Regions from separate parts of the Clostridium gelidum genome, predicted to be linked through region 1. Evidence: riboswitches for the same ligand, from Rfam matches in the RefSeq annotation. Region 1 holds a riboswitch; each other region holds the start of a gene.

The links. Region 1 has a riboswitch for cyclic di-GMP ahead of psyc5s11_RS05125 (methyl-accepting chemotaxis protein). Riboswitches for the same ligand answer to the same signal wherever they lie in the genome.
Region 2: linked by a shared signal. The riboswitch ahead of psyc5s11_RS16315 (response regulator) and the one ahead of psyc5s11_RS05125 (methyl-accepting chemotaxis protein) in region 1 are both predicted to bind cyclic di-GMP.
Region 3: linked by a shared signal. The riboswitch ahead of psyc5s11_RS06740 (prepilin peptidase) and the one ahead of psyc5s11_RS05125 (methyl-accepting chemotaxis protein) in region 1 are both predicted to bind cyclic di-GMP.

What each region holds. Positions count from the first base shown of each region.
Region 1 is NZ_AP024849.1:1,102,791-1,110,625, forward strand. It holds gene thiC (phosphomethylpyrimidine synthase ThiC) at 1-358, shown strand, start outside; gene thiM (hydroxyethylthiazole kinase) at 373-1,203, shown strand; gene thiE (thiamine phosphate synthase) at 1,325-1,954, shown strand; gene psyc5s11_RS05120 (PilZ domain-containing protein) at 2,319-2,693, shown strand; cyclic di-GMP riboswitch class II at 3,314-3,396, shown strand; gene psyc5s11_RS05125 (methyl-accepting chemotaxis protein) at 3,569-5,554, shown strand; gene psyc5s11_RS05130 (transglutaminase-like domain-containing protein) at 5,775-6,380, shown strand; gene glgX (glycogen debranching protein GlgX) at 6,443-7,835, shown strand, end outside.
Region 2 is NZ_AP024849.1:3,574,403-3,582,237, forward strand. It holds gene psyc5s11_RS16300 (M56 family metallopeptidase) at 1-1,658, opposite strand, end outside; gene psyc5s11_RS16305 (BlaI/MecI/CopY family transcriptional regulator) at 1,680-2,054, opposite strand; gene psyc5s11_RS16310 (hypothetical protein) at 2,219-2,389, opposite strand; gene psyc5s11_RS16315 (response regulator) at 2,735-3,121, opposite strand; cyclic di-GMP riboswitch class II at 3,254-3,337, opposite strand; gene psyc5s11_RS16320 (hypothetical protein) at 3,489-3,683, opposite strand; gene psyc5s11_RS16325 (aspartyl-phosphate phosphatase Spo0E family protein) at 3,708-3,908, opposite strand; gene psyc5s11_RS16330 (hypothetical protein) at 4,197-4,358, opposite strand; gene psyc5s11_RS16335 (helix-turn-helix domain-containing protein) at 4,455-5,756, opposite strand; gene psyc5s11_RS16340 (hypothetical protein) at 6,107-6,412, opposite strand; gene psyc5s11_RS16345 (hypothetical protein) at 6,618-6,764, opposite strand; gene psyc5s11_RS16350 (hypothetical protein) at 7,066-7,245, opposite strand; gene psyc5s11_RS16355 (hypothetical protein) at 7,564-7,824, opposite strand.
Region 3 is NZ_AP024849.1:1,504,239-1,512,073, reverse strand. It holds gene psyc5s11_RS06750 (type II secretion system F family protein) at 1-161, opposite strand, end outside; gene psyc5s11_RS06745 (GspE/PulE family protein) at 211-1,896, opposite strand; gene psyc5s11_RS06740 (prepilin peptidase) at 2,194-2,946, opposite strand; cyclic di-GMP riboswitch class II at 3,162-3,244, opposite strand; gene psyc5s11_RS06735 (type IV pilus twitching motility protein PilT) at 3,406-4,443, opposite strand; gene psyc5s11_RS06730 (YebC/PmpR family DNA-binding transcriptional regulator) at 5,746-6,486, opposite strand; gene psyc5s11_RS06725 (YigZ family protein) at 6,695-7,345, opposite strand; gene psyc5s11_RS06720 (aminotransferase-like domain-containing protein) at 7,535-7,835, opposite strand, start outside.

The DNA of each region.
Region 1 (7,835 bases):
AACAAATGGAGCAAACTTCCTTTGTTATGTAACACCAGCTGAACATTTAAGACTTCCAGATTTAGCAGATGTTAAAGAAGGAATCATAGCATCAAAAATTGCAGCTCATGCAGCAGATATAGCTAATGGTATTCCAGGTGCAAGAAACCAAGATAATGCAATGGCAGATGCTCGTCAAAAACTTGATTGGGATGAGATGTTTAAAGTTGCTATTGATGGAGAAAAGGCTAGAACGTATTTTGAAAGTTTACCACCAGAAGAGAAACATAGCTGTTCTATGTGTGGGAAAATGTGTGCAGTAAGAACAACTAATAAAATTCTAAATGGTGAAAAAGTAGAACTTTTTGATCAAAAGTAGGAGATGACATAATTATGAGTAATGAAATAGTTATAAAAGTAGGAAAATTATTAAATGAGGTTAGAAATAATAAACCTCTTGTACACAATATAACAAATTATGTTACAGTTAATGATTGTGCTAATATATTACTTGCAATAGGTGCATCACCAATTATGGCTGATGATATTAAGGAAGCAGCAGATATTACTAAGATTTCATCTGCTCTTGTAATAAATATTGGTACATTAAATGAAAGAACTATTGAATCTATGATAACATCAGGCAAAAAGGCAAATGAATTAAATATTCCAGTTGTGTTCGATCCGGTAGGTGCAGGTGCATCTGAGTTTAGAAATGAAACTACTAAGAAGATATTAGAAGAAGTAAAAATAAGCGTTTTACGTGGGAATATGTCTGAGATTAAGTTTATAAGTGGTTTGGAATCTTCAACTAAGGGTGTTGATGCCTCTGAAAGCGATATGGAAAGTGTCAATGATAAAGGTGCTAACGTAGCTAAGAATTTAGCTAATAAACTTAATTGTACTGTAGCGATTACAGGGGTAACAGATATTATATCTGATGGAAAAAGAGTAGCTATACTTGAAAATGGAACTAAGATGCTTGCGAATGTTACTGGAACGGGGTGCATGACTACAGCACTCGTAGGAGCATTTTGTGGGGCGGGTTCAGATTACTTTATAGGTGCAGTTTCAGGTATTGCTGCTATGGGGATTTGTGGGGAAATTGCTCTTGAAAAAGCAGGACAAATTGGAACAGGAAGTTTTCATATAGCCATAATAGATGCTATAAGTAATTTGAATTCTGAAATAATTGAAAATATGGTTAAAGTTAAAGAAATATAAAATATAATAACTACTAAGGCATATGAAAAAATAACAGTCACATGGTATAGTGGCTAGTGATTTTATGAGTATGCCTTAATAAATTGAAAAGTAAACATATAATTTGAGGAGGAAAATTTCAATGAAGCCTAAAATAGATTATAGTATTTATCTTGTAACAGATAGAGATTTGATGAGCACAGAAACTTTAGAAGAGGCTGTAGAACAAGCTATTATCGGAGGATGTACATTAGTTCAATTAAGAGAAAAGGATTGTTCATCTCTTGATTTTTATAATACTGCAGTAAAGGTAAAAGAAATAACAGATAAATATAATGTTCCATTGTTAATAAATGATAGATTAGATATTGCACTAGCAGTAGGTGCAGCAGGAGTACATGTAGGTCAAAGTGATTTATCAGCAACAGTTGTTAGAAAAATTATTGGGGATGATAAGATTATTGGAGTTTCAACAGGGTGCTTAGAACAAGCACTTAAGGCACAAAAAGATGGCGCAGATTATATAGGAGTTGGTGCTATGTATGCAACTGGTACTAAAAAAGATGCAAATCCAACTTCAATGGAAGAGTTAAAGAAAATAAGAGAAAGTGTATCTTTACCTATAGTAGTAATTGGGGGAATTAATAAAGAAAGAATTAAGGACTTTGAGGGCATGGGGATTGATGGACTTGCAATAGTTTCAGCAATTATTGCTCAAAACGATATTGTTGGGGCTACAAAGGAATTGAAAAGGATATTCAAACAAGGTTAGATTTAAAAAGAGACAAACTTGATTGGATAATGGACTAACATTAAAAAATAAAGGCGATTAAATAATTATATTGAATTAGTAAAAGAATCTTAAATATTGTCAATAAAAAATAATTTTTTTAAACCTCTGATTAATTTAGGGGCTTTTTTATGCATAAGACGGAATTGTTTGGGTGATTTTATAGAAAATCAGAAGAATAAGAGGTATAATATGAGTGAACTATAAGGTTAATTATTGTAAAAAGACAAAAATTTAAATTTATAATATAAGATATAATTTTTTATTAAATCTATTGTAAAAAACCAGATGCATCAATAGATATTTATTAGATTTTAATTAAATTTTGTAAGGGGGCTGGATAGATATGAAAGTACATTCTGAAATGAATGGATTTAATTATGACGTAGAAAAAGAAAGAAGATCTGTGCCAAGATTTAGTAAAAAAGATACAATACAATGTATAGCGATAAATTCTGAAAAATGTTTTTATTTATTTGAATGTGTAAATATAAGTACACAAGGTATAGGATTTATTTCACAAAGGGAATTTAAAAAAGGTGATTTTTTAGAGGTTATTGTTTTATTTGATAAATCTATATCTATTCAACTTATGGTAAGAATTGTAAGAAACAGTATTCTTGATGGACGTTTGTTTATAGGTGCTGAGTTTGTTGGTATGCCTAGTTCTAATTATGAAATATTAAAAAGTGTCTTGGATGGACATTTGGATAATATTTAATTACTATATAAGTTGCAATAATATGGGTACAATATATTAAATGAAATAAACTCTTATGGTAGCAGAAGCTTTTGATTTAAAAGTTAAATACAATTGAGCAGAGGAATAAGTGTCATCTAATTTTATATTTAAAATCCTTCATAAGAGTTATCTTGTGAAGGATTTTTTTCAATATGATTAATAGATATTTTTTGATATAAGGCACAAAAGAAGAAACTAAAAATTAATTTTTTATCAGAACTGTATTTTAAAATATAAGTGTAGTGAAAACATAGTGGTCTATACAATAATGCATAATAAACCCATGTAAATCATGGCAATATGTCGTGAATAATCCGGGTCAAGTATTGTTATTAAAGTAAAAGATGAAGGGGATGGCATTCCTAAAAATAAACTTGATGTTATATTTGAACGTTTTGGACAAGCAAAGTGTTCCCTTTCTAGACAATGTGAAGGAACATTAATAATTTAACTAAAGTGAATTAAATATCAGTAAATTAAATTATAAATAATTGATTTAATTGTAGTAATATGATAATGTTGAGTATATGGTAATAAAATGAAATGATTAGTAATAATGTGTAGATTTATATGATAATATTCAAATATATTAATAAAACAGAGAAATCGGAACTGTGAAAAATTCTCTTTATTTGGGTACCTTGAGAATTGGGAGTTAGTGGTGCAACCGACCGATAATTAGTTTATAAACTAATTATCGGTTTTTATTTTTATAATGTAAAACAGAGTAGGGGGAAATAAGATAATATAGATGTTATTAGATTAAATAATCACTATTATTATAGTGAAATTTAACTTATATTATATAATATCCTTAAAGTTGAAATTCAGGCTTATTATAAGGGGGAATCGTTTTGAAAAAAGAAAAGTCTTTACAGGTTAGAGCTATTTTTATCATTTCATTTATTTTTCTTACTCTTATCAGCATGGTAACATACATAGAATATTCAAAATCAAAAAAAATAATTATGTCTTCAATGGAGAGTTCTGGAAAACAAACAGTTACAATTCATGCGCAAAAATTATCTTCATGGGTTAAATCTAGATTATCTCAGGTAGAAGTAATTGCAAACACTCAATTGGTATCAAGTCTGAATTATAGTGAAATAATGCCTTATTTTGAAAGAGAACAAAAAAATTATGATGGAGTTTTTAATAGCCTTGGAATATCTGGTGGAGATGGAAAGTTAACTATGCAAAATAATGTAGTTATTGATATAAGTACAGAAGGTACATTCCCACAAGTTATGCAAGGAAAAAAGATTATATCAAATCCCTTTGCAGATAAACAAAATCCTTCAGATTTGATAATATCTATGGAGTGCCCTGTAAGGGATACAAAAGATAATAAAGTTGTTGGGGTTGTAAGCGGAGCTTGTCTTGTTTCTACAGTTTTTAAAGAAAATACAGATTTTCATATTGGCGAGACAGATAAAGTTTATTTATTAGGTAAGGATGGTACTGTTTTATTCCATCAAGATGATACATCTAATAATGAAAGCAATTTTTTACAAAGCTCTAATAAGGAATTTTCAGGTTTAGTTCAAGATGCACTTTCTAAGGATAGTTTTTTGGGAGAATTTAAAGATAATAATGAAACAAAAATGTTATTTTCTTCTCGTGTTGAAGGAACAGATTGGTACATGTTTCTTGAAGTTCCTACAAAAGAATATACTTCTAGTTTAAATTCATTGCTTTACGCAACAGTCATTGTTTCTGCCATAGCAATAATATTTCTAATAGTATTGCTAACTATTTTACTAAGAAATTTCTTTAATAGGCTTTTAAAAATATCTTTAATTGCAGAAGAGGTAGCAGAAGGAAACCTGATTAGTTCACTTCCAGAATCTTCAGATGAGTTAGGTAGAATTAATATTACATTTAATAAGATGATAAATAACTTGAAAAATATAATAATGAAAATAAAAGATGTTTCAGAGGTTGTTGTTGAATCCTCTAATAGTTATAAAAATGTTAGTTTAGAAGTAGTTGAAGGTGGAAAAGACATTAAGCAATCAATTGAAAATCTAACTGTAGGAGCAAAAAATACAGCAGAAGAAATACAAAAAATTACTATATCTATAAATGATATGGAAAGTAAATCAAAGGAATTAGTAGAGATAAGTGCTAATATCGATACAAGAATAGCTGAAACAAAGGATAAGACTTTAACTGGTTCAAAAAATTTAGATTCTACAGTGAAATTATTATATAAGATGAAGGAAAGTGTAAACCTTTCATCAGGTGTTATAACTGAACTTTCAGAAAAATCTAAAACTATTGCAAATATAACAACAACTATATCTACTATATCAGAGCAAACTAATCTTTTGGCATTGAATGCAAGTATTGAGGCGGCTAGAGCAGGAGAACATGGGAAAGGTTTTTCGGTAGTTGCAGAAGAGGTTAGAAAATTAGCTGAACAATCTTCAGATTCTACACAAGGTATTTCAACAGAGATACAACAAATTCAACAGCAAATAGAAAATGCTGTAATAGCAATGAAGGATAGTATTAATTATGTTGGCTTAGGTACAAGCTCTATTGATGGCATTTCAACCATATTTGCCGGAATTGAAGACGCGATTGAAAATATTAAAGCTATGAGTTTAAATATATCTGAGATTGCAAAGGTATTATTAAAAGAAAATAAAAAAATCAATGAAGCAGTTTCAAATACATCAGCTATAAGTGAGGAATCCGTTGCAAGTACTATATGCTTTGAAGATATGGTTAATAAGCAAGGAGATATATTCTCAAATCTTAAAGAAGCATCAGGGCATTTAGATGAGATTTCAGCATCTTTATCAAGTGAAATTTCTAAGTTTAGAATTAATTGAAGCCTATCCAAGGACATATTTTAAGTAAATGTACTTTCAGAATCTATAATGAGTATAACATCACAAACAAATCTTCTTGCACTAAATGCTGCAATTGTGCGAGTCGAGTTTCACCTAAGAATAAATAAGAAGGGACTGTTCCAAAATAGAAATATTATTTCTATTTTGAATAGTTCACTTTTTTATATAATGGTATTTATTACTATGGAGGTATATAATAATGATTATTGAAAGCACTAATTTAGAGAATTACATAAAAAAGTCAGAAGTAATTGACTATGATAATAAATTGATTGTAGATAAGTGTCTTGAATTGACGAAAGATACTAATAATGAAATTGAATTAATTAAAAAAATATATGAATTTGTAAGAGATGAGATTAGTCATTCTGGTGACATAAATGCAGAAGAAGTGACATGTTTAGCTTCAGAAGTTTTAAGTTTTGGACATGGTATTTGTTGTGCGAAATCTCATCTATTAGCAGCCATGCTAAGGTTTTTTGCAATACCTACTGGATTTTGTTATCAGATACTTTGTTCAAGGGAAAATAAAAAAGTAGTACACGGATTAAATTCAGTATATTTGAGTAATTTAAATAAGTGGATAAGACTAGATGCTAGGGGAAATAAGGTAGGGGTAAATGCACAGTTTTCCATAGAAGAAGAAAAACTTGCTTGGCCAATAAGGAAAGAGCTTGAAGAAAGAGATATTGAAACAATATTTAAGGAACCTAATAAAAAGGTTATAGAAGTGTTGAGGAAATATGAAGACAGAAAAGAATTTAAGAAACATTATCAACCAGATTTGCAAGATATATTTAATTAAGAAGGCTTTGCATATATATAAATTAAACTATAATTATATATAAACAGAAAGGAAAATGCATAATGGATTCTCATATGTTTTCACGAAACAAAGATGAAAAAATACACATAGAGGTATTAAAAGATAAGGCGAATTTTCAAGATTTTGCAGAAACTTCTAGCAAAAATCTAATACCTATTGATGAATGCAATGGATTTAAAATTCGACCTGGATTCTATCTTGTTAATGGAACGGTGGTTATTCCAGGCGGTGTTAGTTTTACTGTTCATTCGCAAAATGCAACTTCATGCAAATTAGTTCTATTTAAACGGAAAGAATGTGAACCTTATGCTATTATTCCATTTCCAGAGAATTATAAAATCGGAGATGTGTACTCAATGATTGTGTTTGACTTGGATATTGGGGAATTTGAATATGCCTATAGTGTAGATGGACCATACAAACCAGAAAAGGGTTTGATTTTTGATAATAAAAAATATCTTCTTGATCCTTATGCGAAGGCAGTTGCTGGGCAGAGTGTGTGGGGATTAAAACCAAAATCTGGCTATGAATATAGGTCACGAGTAGTTACAAATGATTTTGATTGGGGGAACAGTAAGCAGGTCTTGATTCCAATGGAGGAATTAATTATTTATGAGTTACATGTACGTGGATTTACAAAACACCAATCATCAGGTGTTAATTATTCTGGTACTTTTTCAGGATTAGCTGAAAAAATTCCGTATTTAAAGGAACTTGGGATTAATGCGGTTGAGCTTATGCCAATTTTCGAATTTGATGAGATGCGAGATGAACGGATTGTTGATGACAAAATATTACTGGATTATTGGGGATACAATTCTGTGAGTTTTTTTGCGCCTAATACTAGTTATACTGCTCAAATCGAGTACAATAGGGAGGGTGATGAGTTAAAGTCATTGATTAAGAATTTCCACGAGAATGGAATAGAGGTAATTCTTGATGTTGTATTTAATCATACGGCTGAAGGTGATGAGCATGGTCCATACATATCTTTTAAAGGTTTTGATAATAATGTATATTATATGCTTACACCAAATGGAAAATACTACAATTTCAGCGGGTGTGGTAACACTATCAACTGTAATCATCCAGTTGTACAAAAAATGATATTGGATTGTATCCGCTATTGGGTGACTGAATATAGGGTAGATGGTTTCAGATTTGATCTTGCTTCAATTCTTGGACGTAATGAAGATGGTTCACCAATGAACAAGCCACCTTTGCTTAAAAATCTAGCCTTTGATCCAATTCTTTCTAAGGTTAAACTAATTGCTGAAGCATGGGATGCAGGTGGTCTGTATCAAGTAGGTAATTTTCCATCGTGGAAACGATGGTCTGAATGGAATGGTAAGTATCGAGATGATATTCGTAAGTTCTTGAAAGGAGATTCGGGATTAGCTCAAGTAGTAGCTGAACGAATTGCAGGTTCCCATG
Region 2 (7,835 bases), 2.5 Mb from region 1:
CTCTTAGCATATGACTTTTTAGCTGATTTAAACAATGAATATATCTTATCACCACGCACATAATCTAATGTTTTAAGCGTCCCTTCCCCAGAAGTTAAATATCCATATTCCCCAGAATCAAATTGAACTGCATAATAACTTAATGCTCCATTACGTTTATTTATAGCTTTTCCTATCTCTACAAGTTGACTTTGAAAAGAATTCTCCATAGGCCTATAGTTTGTTTCACATAAAGTATTATCAGATACATAGTAGATGTACATTTTTTCACTATCATTAGCATGTAACTGTACAGTTTTACCATCTTTACTCACTTCTACTTCACAATATGAATCGCCTTGTGTATAATCACAATGAATTGGTTTCAAATCTAAACTTCGCACAATATCTAATTTATTTAAATCATATACAAAAAGACCAAAATATCCATGAAATATTACCATATTATCTGAGGCATAATCAATATCTACCATGTTTGCACCTGTAGTCTGTTCCAATGACCATTGTGGAATCGTAGGTTTAACTATAATCTTTTCATTTTGATTGTTATCCCTGTTTTCAATTTCATATGATTGAATTGAATCTTCATTAGCTTCTACAGTACTGGCTTCTACTTCTTTGCTTCCTAAAATATCTAAGCCATTCTTATTTGATATTATACCAAATGAGGAAGTAGCTAATATTATAGCTAGTATTCCAATTAATGTACCCTTTTTAGTTTTTTTATTAAACATACTTTCAAACCTTCTTTCCAATACCGTCTTATTTCCAAGTTTTGTTGATAAATTATTTTCCAGGAAATTACTTTCTTTATGTTTTAATGAATTTATAAGTGTTAACGCATAATTTTGTCTTTCTTTAAAATCACAGCTATAAAGTATTCTTTCATCACAGGCTAGTTCACATTCAATATTTATATATCTATTCATTACATATATAAAAGGATTGAACCAATAAATTGAAGTTGTAGCCATAACTAAAAATTTATATAATATATCCTTCTTTTTATAATGCATAAGCTCATGTTTTAAAATCCATTCTGCTTCTTTTTCTTCATAATGAATATTAGGCAATACTATATAAGATTTAAAAAATCCAATTCCAAGTGGCACACATGTGTAATCTGAAACTTTTAATTGAATATTTTTATTTATTTTCATTTCAATTCGTAAACTATTATATATTTTTCTAATTTTTCTATCTCCTATACCTAATGATAAATCTATGATAGTGTTTTTAAATTTTATATATGTGAAAATTCTATATGTTACAATTATTATTGTTATAACTAACCACAAATAACCTAGAATTTCTAACATATTAAAATTGTTTGTAAATTGTTTTGTAGTTTCAATAGCTTGAGTATTATTAAGAGGATAATTAATTGATTGCATATTACTTACTGAATTACTGACTAACTTTATATTATCAAATGAATTATTAATTTCTATGTTATTAGAAATTATAGAATTAGTTCCTATATATATTGGAATTTCAAAAGGTAAAATCATTCTAAATATAACTATGAGCCAAATATAATAATTAAAGTTTTTAGTATATTCTTTAAATAATGTTTTCTTTAATAGCAATATTAAACAAATTCCTATACTGCTAATTATTGTTGTCCTTAGTATATTAACAATCACTATTTCAATCATAGTCTCCCCCTAACTCCACAATCATTCGTCCTTATTTTTAATCCAGTTTTCTAAATCATTTAAATCCTCATTAGTAATTTCATTATTTTCATGCAATGCTGTAATTAAACTTTTCAAAGAATTTTCATGAATATTTGTGAAAAAATATTTTGTTTCAAATTCTAAATACTCTTTTTTACTTATTAATGCAGTGTAATAAGTGTACATTTTAATTTTTTCTGCACTTAAAAATTCTTTTCGAACTAATTTGGCTAATAAAGTTAATGTAGTTGTTCTCTTCCAACTATTTTTTTCTTGTAGCTTAGTAATAACCTCTTTTGATGATATTGCATCATTACTTGCCCAAACCACCTTCATGACATTTAATTCAGATTGTGGTATTTTTGAAATATTCAAACTTAAACATCTCCTTAAAATTACATTGTCTATAGTTATAGACTAGAATAAAATTAGTTTACCACCTTAATCCAAATTTATCAATATTTATTTGTATACATATAAAATTTCAATAAATAAAAAGGTAGATTAAACATTAACGTCTAACCTACCTCTAAAAATAATTATTGAGCTTGCAAAAATCTTTCATAGTTCTCTATTTTATCCTCTCTGTTAGTCTTTTTTATCCAACTGTTGTATTCCCAAATGGCTTCTTCTACAGTTTCTAATTTTAATTTACTGTTATTTTTTCTTTTCATTTCTGCATACATATTAATTTTAATTATATTTCCCATTTCCTCACCTTCCCTTTATACTTATAATACAGTTAAATTGTTAAATTTAAGTACCTTAAAATCTTAAGAAAACCTTAAAATTTAAAAAGAACTCACAAAAAATGTGAGTCCTTAATAATTACTATTCAATTTAGTTAAACTCTTTATTCTCATTAGGCACATGAAAATAAATAACAAGTCCAAAGTTGCCATGAATATTTTTCATCAGGTAAGGAGACGAATTGTCCTCATAGCTGGCCTATTTGGTCAATTTGTCGACGCAGCATGATGGAAAATAGGCTGGCAAATGGACTTGTTATTTTTTTGATTGTGCCTTATATATAAAACAGCCAAATATTAAAATTTCTACACATTAGTAAATACTTTATTTACTAATTTAATCAACTCATCGATAATTAAATCCTTTTCTATAAAATAAGTAGCCCCAAGCGCTTCACAAACACCTAATTCATTGGAAAAATTATTTTTACCACCATCAGAAATAACAATTACGTTTATATCTTTATATTCTTCTCTTAGTTCTACTACAAGTTCTAACCCACTTTTTTTTGGCATATATATATCCGTAATTATCAAATCAATATTACCTAATTTTTTATAAACCTCAATTCCTTCTTCACCATTAGATGCTTCAAATACATTGTAATTTTCAGCTTCTAAAATAAGTCTTATAAAAGTTCTAATACTTGCAATATCGTCAACTACTAATACATTTTTTTGTTTCTCATTCATTACTTTTCAGCCCTCCTTCTTTCAGTTTATTATACACTGATTATTAAATCTCATACCTTATTTCCCATCTTAATCTCATTTAATATGTAAATAAAAAAGACCCATTGAAACTATTAATTAAAAAATTAATTAGTTTAAATTGGTCGGTTGCACAACTAGCTCTAAATTCTCAAAGTGCCCACATAAAAAGAATTTTTCATAGCTTCCAATCGCAAAATTTTTAATGTATATTTAATATTATCATAGCAATGTAAGAAAATCAATAAACTTTTCAAATGTAATATGATTTTCTTGTTTGATTTTAAGTTTTTTTAATTTATAATCACCTACTTTACTTAAGAACAAAAGTGGCTCTTTGTTGACTCTCTTATATTTTCACTTGCATTTTTTTATTAATGAGTAAATCCGAATCGACTACCGTTGCAGTTTGGTAAAAACACACATAGTTCTCATGCTCCTCATATACTTTATATCCAGCACTTTCCAATAATTTAATTTCTTTTTTAAAATTTTTGATTGAAGTATCTTCCCTAAATATTTCTATGGATTCCCTAATTACCACCCAAGCCCCACCTTTCTATATATATTATTCATTGTTTGTATTGAGTTGTTCTTTGTATGCATTAACAATCAATTCATCTAACTTTTGACTGGAAATTACCACCTCATTAGAACCCCGCCCATATATTTCAATAACCTTGTATAGATCTGCCCTAGTTTTTTCCATAGCTTGATTAAGCTTAGAAATGGCTTCATTATTTTTCAACTTTAATTCCTCCATTTCCATAATAGTAGTGTAAAATAGCTTTAAGTTACTATGGATTTCTTTTTCAACATACAAGCTGGTGTTCTTACAGAAACAACAACAAATTTCAATTTTCTCTATTAATACTATCTTCTCATTTACTTATTTATTTTAAATGCTTCCTATGAACTCAATTATATATTTACTTCTTTTATTTTACAAATTTAAAAAACTTTAACTAAATCTACTTAAATTTAGTTAAAGTTCTTCCATACTTATTTCCATATTTTTCATTAAGTTTTATAGTGTTTTTTGTTACTTATCTTGTTATTACTGCGCATCGTATGTGTCTAAATGATATACATTGTTTTGTGTCACGCTAGATACTGTACTATCTTTAGCATTCTTAGTATGTATAGTTTTTGTTGAAGCAAACGCAACATTTGTTAATAACATTGACATTGCTATTACTGCTAGTACAATTTTTTTCATAAAATTCACCTCCTTCAAAAGCTGAATCAAGTCGACAAATACTTGGTTTAACATTGTAGCATAATAATAGAATTTGCGATAAAAAAATTATTTTTTTTAAATTCCTTTAATCTGTTTTATTTTTTCTTTTGATTTCTTATAGAAATACATACTTTTTTCTTCATTTCGACTTCTATAATACGCTCCAATTTCTAAATAAATTAAAGAATAATCTATATTTAATTCTTTTGCTCTATCCGCTATTAGCATTAAATTTTCCTTATCTTCTTTTTTTATATAAATAAGCACCAACTCATAGAGTATTTTTTCAATTAAATTTAATTTTTCTCTATCTCTTTGTTCGCATATCTCTAACGCCTCTAAAAGATACGTTTCAAACTCTTTATTTAAATTTTGAAGTATTTTGCTTGCAAAATATAGATACTCTCCACGGTCTTCATTACAACAATTATATGACAAAGATTCTTTGATATACATTAAAGCTGACTTGTGATTTTTTTTATTAACGTATAATTCAGATAAATTTCTATAAATCATAGATATAAAATCTTTATCATCACATTCCATAGCAATATCTAGAGTTTCCTTGTATTCTTTTTCTGCTTCGTCAAACTTATGATAATCATTCAAGCAATTCGCATGATTCATTTTCACTCTTAATAACATATTACAATCATTAATTTTAAATTGCTTTAGTATTTTAAAATATTCTAAAGCGGTATCATACTCACCTAGCTTTTTATATGTCGTTGCCTTGTAAAACTGTATCATTATAGAAAGTTCACAATTGCCTATATCACGATTTAGCTTTTCTGCGTAATCTAATTGTTGTAATGCTTTAACGTAATTATCGGTAAATATATTATTTCTGGATTTATATATATAAAAAGTTACTTCCTCGAAACTATTTTGGCAATTAATACTTATCTTTAATCCAATATCACACATATAATCACTTTTAGTATAACTATGTTTATAATAGTAATAATCCGCAGACGATTTATACAACTCCATTTTATTATTATCTGTAATTTTATACTTTTCAATTAGTTCTTCAGCTTTCAATAACTTTTCATCAAATGCCTTAATTTCTTTAATTTCTTTTAATTCCTTCATAATATTAATGAAAATATGATTTGCTTGTTCATCTTCATCTTTCATAAGTTCATCTGGCGTAATTAATGATAGATTTATTCCTTTCTTTTTCACAATTTTATTAAAATTTTCAGCAATCCCTATAGCTAAGCTTTCCGTTGGATTCCGTTTATTATTTTCAATTTTGCTTAGCCACGTCGTTGTACATACTCCTTGAGCAATTTCATCTTGAGTTGCCCCAAGTATATTCATTCTGTATTTCCTTATTTTTTCTCCTTGTGTCATGATTTCATTATCAAACATTGTTATAGCCCCGCCCCTCCATTTTGAATCTGCAATTTTGGAACCCCAATCAACCATTGCAGAGTTTATTTTTATCATAAAAATAAACATTCTGATTCTATATTACTAAACATGGACTAAAACAAAATACACTTTCACGCTCTTTTTTAGACCTTTTACGCTATTATTTATAATAAAAATAATAGACTAAAACCTATTTATTGTAAAAATAAATTCCATCTTAACAGTTAAATTATGATGGGGTTTACTTACACAATATGTTTTAATTAACAATTTTATTATATACTATATTTGGGAAATGTACATAGGTTATAATAAAATTATAGATTAAAAAAGTAAAAAACGGCAATTTATGACTGTCCTTTCTTTACTTTAATTAACTCAAAAAAATTTATAACTAGGTCTGTATCAACTTTCATTGTAGATTTAGTCAAGTATTCTTCTAATTTTGGTATATCCATATTACAGTATCCTATAAATGCTGAATTTAGTTTATTCCAAAAGTCCTTATCATCTATGAGTGGAAATAAAGGACTTATTTCCTGTATTTTGATATATCCAAACGGCACACATTCTGGTAAATTGAACATGGCTACATATGAATATAATATTGTTACTAATTTATCTCTTTTTTCATAATTAATATCCTTTTCCATTTATTGCACAAGCTATCAATGACAATATAGCAATAAATATTTCATAGTATAATTTCTTTCTCATTTTAAATTACTCCTTAGTTCTTTATAACATAATTGTATATTAATAGAAAGTTTTGTCAAATATACTAAATGCATATTTTTCATATGTCTCCTAATAAAATATTTTCAAAAAAGATGCAGCCAAATTAATGACTGCATCTTTTTATCTATTTAATTCATTTTTAACATAATTAGTAATAGTATCTTCTTCGTCTGGGAATATTTCTGCCAAATATAATATTGTTTCTTGCTTCTCTTCAGGAAGGTCTTTTATTGTTTCTATTAATGCTTTTATATTTATATCACTCATAAAATCACCGCCTTAATATTATATTATAGTTATAATTATTAGAATTAAAAGCATTATTATTTTACAGCTCTTATATATTTTTCTAATATATTTGAAGTCAGTATCAACCTTCATATCCACCTGAAAAATTACTATTATTTAAATGTATTTTTCATGTTCTTTTTGAATAAACTATAACTGCGCTAATCTCTATTTAAAGTTAATTATGACAATAAAAGCAGTAGTTGCTCCTGGCTACTGCTTTTCTAAATTTTCATAGAGATAGTATTTTTTAAAGCACAAATACTATCTCTTTTTTTATTTAGGCTTTAGCTTCAAAATGATGATCTCCACCGTTTGTTATAGTAGCACTTGACATAGCATCTGGTTTTTGTATGTTTTGAGTTTTAGTGGTATTGGATACTTTATCAACGTCTTGTAATTGTTTAGTACTAGTAACATTATTGGAATATGTTGAATTAAAAATTCCTGATATATTCATTTATAAGCACCTTCTTTCTTAATTTAGAGTTCAAACTAGTTAAAACCAATATAAAAACTCTATCTTTAAAGATTGTACAACTTAAACCTTAAAATTAACTGAGAAAAAAGGTGAATATTAAAATTTAAACATAAAAACCAGTAGTTGGAGCAAACCATCTATTAATTTAGGTATATTCAGAAGAGACGACAACTATATGTATCAAAATGAATTTGCGATATTTTTTATGTGCAACACTTTGATTTAGACAAGTTTTTCACAAAATAAAAAATTAGGCAGATTAAACATTAACGTCTAACCTACCTCTAAAAATTTTTATTATGCTATCTCTTCTATACTTAACAATCTCGGTTTATTACCTTCTTGAATTTTAATATATATTCGCGCCATTTTCATTTGCAAGTTATCTATTATTGTTTTTACCTTACAAATAAAATAGTAACCTTCTATGCCATTAGTAACTACTGCTATAGGGTTAAAGTTCCATCCCTTTATTTCATCTAATGCTCTTTTAAATATTTTTTTCTCTTTTGATGTGACTTTATGCATAATTTCTAATTCCTCATTTTCTTTTACCATAATATCAAACA
Region 3 (7,835 bases), 400 kb from region 1:
TTTAGTTCAATTTTACTACTTTCAATTATTTCTTCTACCATTAAAGGGTAATATCCATTAGAAGATATAAATTCTATAACCTCGCCTTTAGAGTCTGCTTCACGCGCTCCTTCAATTTTTTCTCCATCTGCGTTCATTGCTCTATATTTAAAATTAGCCAACTTATTTATCCCCCTCTAAATCAGAATATTTAATATATAATGGTATATATTATTCCTTCGTCATAGTTATTGTTGCAAGTTCTGACATCGTTGTTATTCCATCAATTACAACTTTTTTACATTCCATACCTAAAGTAGTCATCCCATTTTTCACTGATATATCTCTAAGTACATCTGAACTTTCACCTAAATTTATAGCTTCTCTGTGTTTTCTTGTTATTTCCATAACTTCATATATACCAATTCTTCCCACGTATCCTGTATGGTTACAATATCCACATCCATTACCCTTATATAAGTTTAATTGCTTGTCCTTATCTGCTCCAAGTATTTCTTTTTCATATTCAGTAGCGTCATAAGGTTCTTTACAATTATTGCATATTTTTCTAACTAGTCTTTGTGCTATTATTCCAACTACTGAAGTAGCAACTAAATATGGTTTTATTCCCATATCTACAAGTCTTATTATGGAAGATGGCGCATCATTAGTATGAAGAGTACTTAATACTAAATGACCTGTTATAGCTGCTTTTGTTGCAATTTCAGCTGTTTCATTATCTCTAATTTCACCAATCATGATTATATCAGGATCTTGTCGTAATATACTTCTAAGACCACTTGCAAAGGTTAATCCAGCCTTATTATTTACACTAACTTGATTTACTCCATTTAATGTATATTCCACCGGATCTTCAACTGTAATTATATTTACTTTATCATTATTTAGTTCACTTAAAAGTGTATATAAAGTTGTAGATTTTCCACTTCCTGTAGGTCCTGTAACTAAAACTATTCCATGGGGATTTGAGATGATTCTATCTACCATTTGAAGATTTTCTTTACTCATCCCCCATTTTTCTCTACCTATATTGCCACCAGAAGTATTCAGAATTCTTATAACTATTTTCTCACCATTAACTACTGGAAGTATTGAAATTCTAAGATCCACATTTTTTCCATCTACTGTAACCATTATTCTCCCATCTTGAGGTATTCTTTTTTCTGCAATGTTTAATCCTGCGAGTATCTTTATTCTAGTTACTAATGGTCCTAGACTTTCTATATTAATAATATTAACTGTTTGTAATTTACCATCTATTCTATATCTTATTTTTATTTCATTTTCAAATGGTTCTATATGAATATCTGATGCCTTCATTTCTATTGAGTTTTTAAATAAGTAATCCACCATTTTAACAACTGGTGCATTCTTAACATTATCCATATCTTCCACATTTATTTTCGAATTTTTAGATTCAGAACTTTCCTTGGAAAGCTGTTTCGCTGCAATGCTAACTTGCTGACTACTATAATATATACCCACAAATTTTTTAATATCATCTTTTTTAGAAATATATGATTCTATTTCAAATCCTGTAGATATTGCAACATCATCTATTGCATAAATATTTAAAGGATCTGAAAGTGTAACTTTAATTTTATTATGTTCAAAGCCAAAAGGTATTAATGTATATTTATCGCATAAATTTTTAGGAATAATACTTATTGCCTTTTTATCAAAATTTATTGTATTTAAATCTATTTTTTTAATTCCTGTTTGTTGCTCTATAGACTCTATTATTTCATCTTCAGTTATTATTTTACTATCGACTAGTATTTCTCCAAGTTTTTTATTAAGTGCCTTTTGAGACTTTAATGCTTCTTGTAATTGATATCCAGTAATTTTTCCTGCATTTACTAGAATGTTGCCTAATCTTCTTTTTTCAGTTGCCATTATAAGTCTCACCTTCCTTTTTCTCTGCCAATTGTATATCCTACACCATATACTTAATTCTACATAAATATATATTTATATCTATTATATGTTGCAATAAAGTTTTCACCTATCTCTTAACCCGCATTTTACAAGCAAATTCTAAAATTCTAAAATTCTTAAGTTCTAAAATTCTTTAGAATTTTAGAATTCCTAATTGTAAAATCATTATTGAAACTTATATATGATAATAGTTTAAATTCTTATTTCAAATCAATCAAGTATATATATGTTAAAATCATGTATACTTATCATAATTCAAACCAATAAGTTCCAATACAACTTTAATATTTCAACTCCCCATAACATAGAAATTAAACTTCCAATTGCTATACATGGTCCAAATGCTATTTTTTCTTTTGCCTTTTTTAATTTTAAAGCTAAAATAATTATTCCTACTATTCCACCTAATATAATTGCTAAAAACAGTCCTAGTAGAATTCCTTTAACGCCTAAAAACAATCCACAAACAGTAGCGATTTCAATATCACCCTCGCCCATTCCTTTGGTCAAAAATACTATTAACCCTATAATTCCAAAGCCTATTGCTCCACCTGAAATAAAATCAATAGTTCCACTTTTATAAATAATAGCTTGAATTATTATAAATGTTACTGCTATTATTCCACCCAAAATCGTAGTACTTGTAAAAACAAATTGAGTATCATAATCTATCATACCAATAACAATTAAAAGTGATGCTAATATGCAATATTTTAATGTAATTAAAACTAGTCCAAATTTTAAATATATAATTAAATATAATAATGCATTTAAAATTTCTATAAGAGGATACCGTAAAGAAATTTTTTCTTTACAATATTTACATCTTCCTCCAAGAAAAATGTAACTAAATACAGGTACTAAGTCTACCGGACTTAAGTTATGTTGACATTTTCCACAATGTGATGGTGGAAACGCAATTGATTCTTCAACAGGAATTCTATAAATGCATACATTTAAAAAACTGCCTATAACTAATCCTAAGACAGTTATTAATCCATAATCCAATTTATCACCTTCTTAAATTCTAAGTTATATTCTGTAATCTTTTACATATATTTATTGCCAATTATATACTTTTATGTATCTAATTACAAGTGTATTCTTTAATGATTCTAACCAATTCGCTTAATACTTTGCGATGTAAAAATAGATACATTGCTTATTTATTGTTTTTTACTGAGAATTATTTTCTTTTATATAATAAAAAAACCGACCTCTATAAACATAAAGGTCGGTTGCACTAATAACTCATCATATATAAAGTGCCCAATTAAAATATATGACTCTTCGTTTTCCTATAATAAAATTCGTTAATTTATTTAGGCATATCATACCATATTTTCTTTGTATTAGTCCATACTTATTTATACTTTTTTATACTTTTTTCTACTTTTTTCTAAATCAACCCATTTTATTAGTGATCATTTACCAAACTATATAAAATCACCTCATTGAAAATATTCACTAATTTGTTTTATTATTTATTACCCATCTTTCATATTCTTCTCTTGATATTATATTACTATTAATTAATCTCTTCAAATCCATTTCCATAGTTTGCATTCCAAATTTAGATCCCATTTGAATGAAGCTATTTATTTGTTCAAAATTTCCTTCTCTAATTAAATTTTTTATACTTGATGTACATACCATGATTTCCATTGCAGCTGATCTCCCTGTACCTGAAGCATTTGGTAATAAAACTTGAGAAACAACACCTCTAAGTAGTGATGATAATTGAATTTTAACCTCATTTTGATGACCAGATTCAAAAGAATTTACAATTCTATATATACTATTTGCAGCCCCCATATTGTGCAGAGTAGAAAAAACTAAATGCCCTGTTTGTGCTGCTCTTAAAGCTATTTCTATTGTTTCAGGATCTCTCATTTCTCCTACTAGTATAACATCTGGATCTTGTCTAAGCGCTGCTTTTAATGCCATTGCATAACTTCTAGTATCTTGTCCAATTTCTCTTTGATTCACCATAGATTTTTTAGTTTCATATATATATTCTATTGGCTCTTCTAAAGTTATTATATGTTTTTCTTTAGTGTTATTTATTTCATTTATCATAGCAGCAAGGGTTGTACTTTTACCTGAACCTGTTGGACCTGTAACTAAAACTAATCCATCTTTTAATTCTGTAAAAGCTTTTAAAGCAGGAGCAGTTGATAAATCTTTAAGTTTTGGTATTCCTTCTTTAATTACCCTCATACATATAGAATAACTTTCTCTACATTTATAAGCATTAACTCTAAAATTACAAATTCCTTTTCTATTATACTTAAAATCTATCTCCCCTTTTTCTAAGAATTCTTCAAACTTTTCTGGTACTAAGTCCTTAATGTATTCCCCAACTACTTCATGATCAATAACATCATCGTTTGCTCTTATTAGTCTTCCATCAATTCTTACCATTGGAGTTAGTCCTGAAGTTATGTGAATATCTGATGCACGTTGTATATCCATATTATCTAATAATTTATCTATCTTTGCCATAATTTCTCCCCTTTTAATTTCTAAAAATAATTGAAAGTATATTTCATGAAAATATGCAATCTATATTTAAAGTATCACCCATTTTCTAAATATGTCAATATTATTTAATTCTACGTTTAAATTTTTATTTATTAAAACCTTAAAAATCGCCTTATCTAGTGGTATCACACATATACCTATGAATTTAATAAGATATATTAAAAATTAAAAGTTAATTCACTAGCACTTCTAAACACTAGTAATAGAGCTACTTGAGAAGATTTTAGTTGTTTCTGAATTACACTTTCTTTTTATATTAATTTATTAAACTTTTTAGAGCATTCATGAATATTTTATGCTTATAAGCCATTATTATAAGTATTTTCTTAGTGCGAAATTAGTTTTATTGGGTTCAATTTATTATCTGATTTTTTCAAACCTAGTAAATAAGCCATTTTATGAAATTCTAATCCTTTTTATTTCTATTAATTTATTAAAAAGCGAAAAAAATAGGATAGGAGTTTTTATTTTGCTCCCTAGCCTAACTAAATTATTTATAATTTCTTAAGATTAAGTTAATAAATTTGCCACAACACTGACATACTATAATCTTATAATAGTAATTGTAAAGTAGTTAAACATTATTATTTCCCCTAATAATAATAAAATATTAACCAGTATTCAGGATAACTTGTTACATTGTAATGAGTTATCCTTTTTTATGCTATTAAAAAATATAATCCACGGAATCTGTGTCAGTAATCAACATTACTTGCAATATTATGTCACCAAACAATACTATTTGTATTACGATTCATTTTGCTAAATACTACTTGTATGTATTATAATTTGCTTACATATAATCATAATTAAGTAAAAAAGAGGTGCTATTATAAATAATTTCAAATTATTAAGACTAAAACGTAAAATATTTCTAAGAAAATCTTTATTAAATCTCTTATTATTTAGTTTTTGTCCTACTAATAAGTTCATAGTTGCCTTATCTCAAAATTTGGACAACCATATTGTCATTTATCAAAAAGAATTATTTATATAATATTGTTTAAAAACACTTAACAACATATCTTCAAATAGTGATTTTATTTTTAATTATTTTATATAACATAAAAGAAGACTAAGTTCCTAATACTTAGTCTTCTTTCGTTATTTATAAAACCATCTCCTATCTTTTAAGATAGAAAATGGTTCTCAAAATATTACATACATCAATCTATTTTACTAAAATGACGCATATCATAATCAATATTCATTTTTACAATTATCCCCATCAAATTAAATCCAGTTATATCAACGGTTCCAGTCCTATTCATACCATCCTTCAGGAAATTCAGCATTATGATAAACGTCTTGAACATCATCATCATCCTCAAGTAAATCTAGCATCTTTTGGAATTTCTTAGCATCATCTTGACCAATTTCAGTATATGTATCTGGAATCATTTTTACAGATGCTTCTAAAAATTCAATTCCTGCTGCTTCCAACGCTTCTCTCACCTGTCCGAAGTCTTCTGGAGTTGTAGTTACTACAAATACTTCTTCTTCATCTGATGAGAAATCTTCTGCACCAGCATCTAAGGCTATCATCATTATTTCGTCTTCATCTTTATCTTCTTTTAAAATGATGATTTCTCCTTTTTCTTGGAACATGAATCCTACACATCCGGCAGTTCCCATATTCCCTCCACCTTTAGTAAAGGCACTTCTTACATTTCCTGCTGATCTATTTTTATTATCAGTAAGAGTATCAACTATTACAGCCACTCCACTAGGACCATAACCTTCATAAACTATATTTTCATAATTAACTGATGATAACTCACCAGAAGCTTTTTTAATTGCTTTTGCTATAGTATCATTCGGCATATTTTCAGCCTTTGCTTTAGCGATTGCATCTCTAAGTCTTGCATTTGTATCGGGGCTAGGTCCACCATTTTTAGCAGCTACAATGATTTCTTTACCTAGTTTAGTAAAAATTTTACCTCTTTTTGCATCTGTCTTACCTTTTTTTGCTTGAATGTTATGCCATTTTGAGTGTCCTGACATTTGTTTTTCCTCCTTACTTTAATTTAAAATTCATAATTTTGTAATAATAAATCCGCTTGAGTATAAATTAAAGAATATGTATTTATGCAGATTTTTATTACAACATATATTTTATTTGATTTATTTTAAATACAAAATTCAACAAAAATTATACCATACTTTGCATAAATTCACAATTATTAATAAAACTCCTTTATACTATTAATTCCTATGTTAACTGTTGATAAAGTCTATTTCCTTCTTTAAAGTAAATTCCCTCTTCACTTTTACGAACTATTACTTTACCACTAGTCGCCTCTACAATTTCATTTTCTATGTTTTCTGCAATTGCTTTTTCTGATAATATATGGACTATTACCTTATCACTATATTCTGAGTCTTCTATATGATAAAAATTTTGACCACATATATATTGAATCTTTCCAAGTAAATCATATTCTATTTCAAAGCTTAATTTTAATCCCTCAACTTTTTCTATAATCCCAGCAGCTTTTATAGCAATACTTGCCCCTTTTGTATATGCTCTAGTTAATCCCCCAGTCCCTAAAAGTATTCCACCAAAATATCTAGTAACAACAACTGCACAATCTGTTATTCTACTTTTTTTCATTACTTCAAGAATAGGAATTCCTGCTGTTCCTTGTGGCTCACCATCATCAGAATATCTTTGAATATTCATATTACTTCCGATAATATAAGCTGAGCAATTATGTCTAGCTTGTTTATGCATGCTTTTTATTTCAGTTATAAAAGCTTTAGCTTCATCTTCATTTTCAACTCTTTTTGCATATCCAATAAATTCTGATTTTTTTTCTTCAAATCTATCTTCACCAAAATTTCTTATTGTAATGTAAGACATATATATCTAACCCCTTTCCAATTTGCAATGTACAGTCACAATACAAAATTTTAAGTTCTTGGTTGTGCTTAATAAGTTCCTAATTGTGCTTCGCACTCTTTTTATATGTGAAATGATCTTGGTTGTGCTTCGCACCTTTTATATATGTGTGTATATTAAATAATATTGGATTAACCATCAGTTTATTCATTAATTATCTAATTTAGATTCATTATAAAGCTTTGCAGAAATTAGTTCTTCTTTAAGTATTTTCATGCCCTTTTTAATTTTTTTCTTATCTGTTTGATAAAAAGCTAGTCTAAATGAATCTTGTCCATCGTTTTGTGATGTGAAAAACATAGCACCAGGAGTAATATATACATCTTTTTTCCTAAGTCGTATAAAAAGCTCCCTTGTATTAACCCTAAAATCTTCGTTTAAAGTCAAATAAAAATTTAACCCTCCCTTTGGATCTATATATGTTAATATATCTTTAAATTCTTTGTCTAAC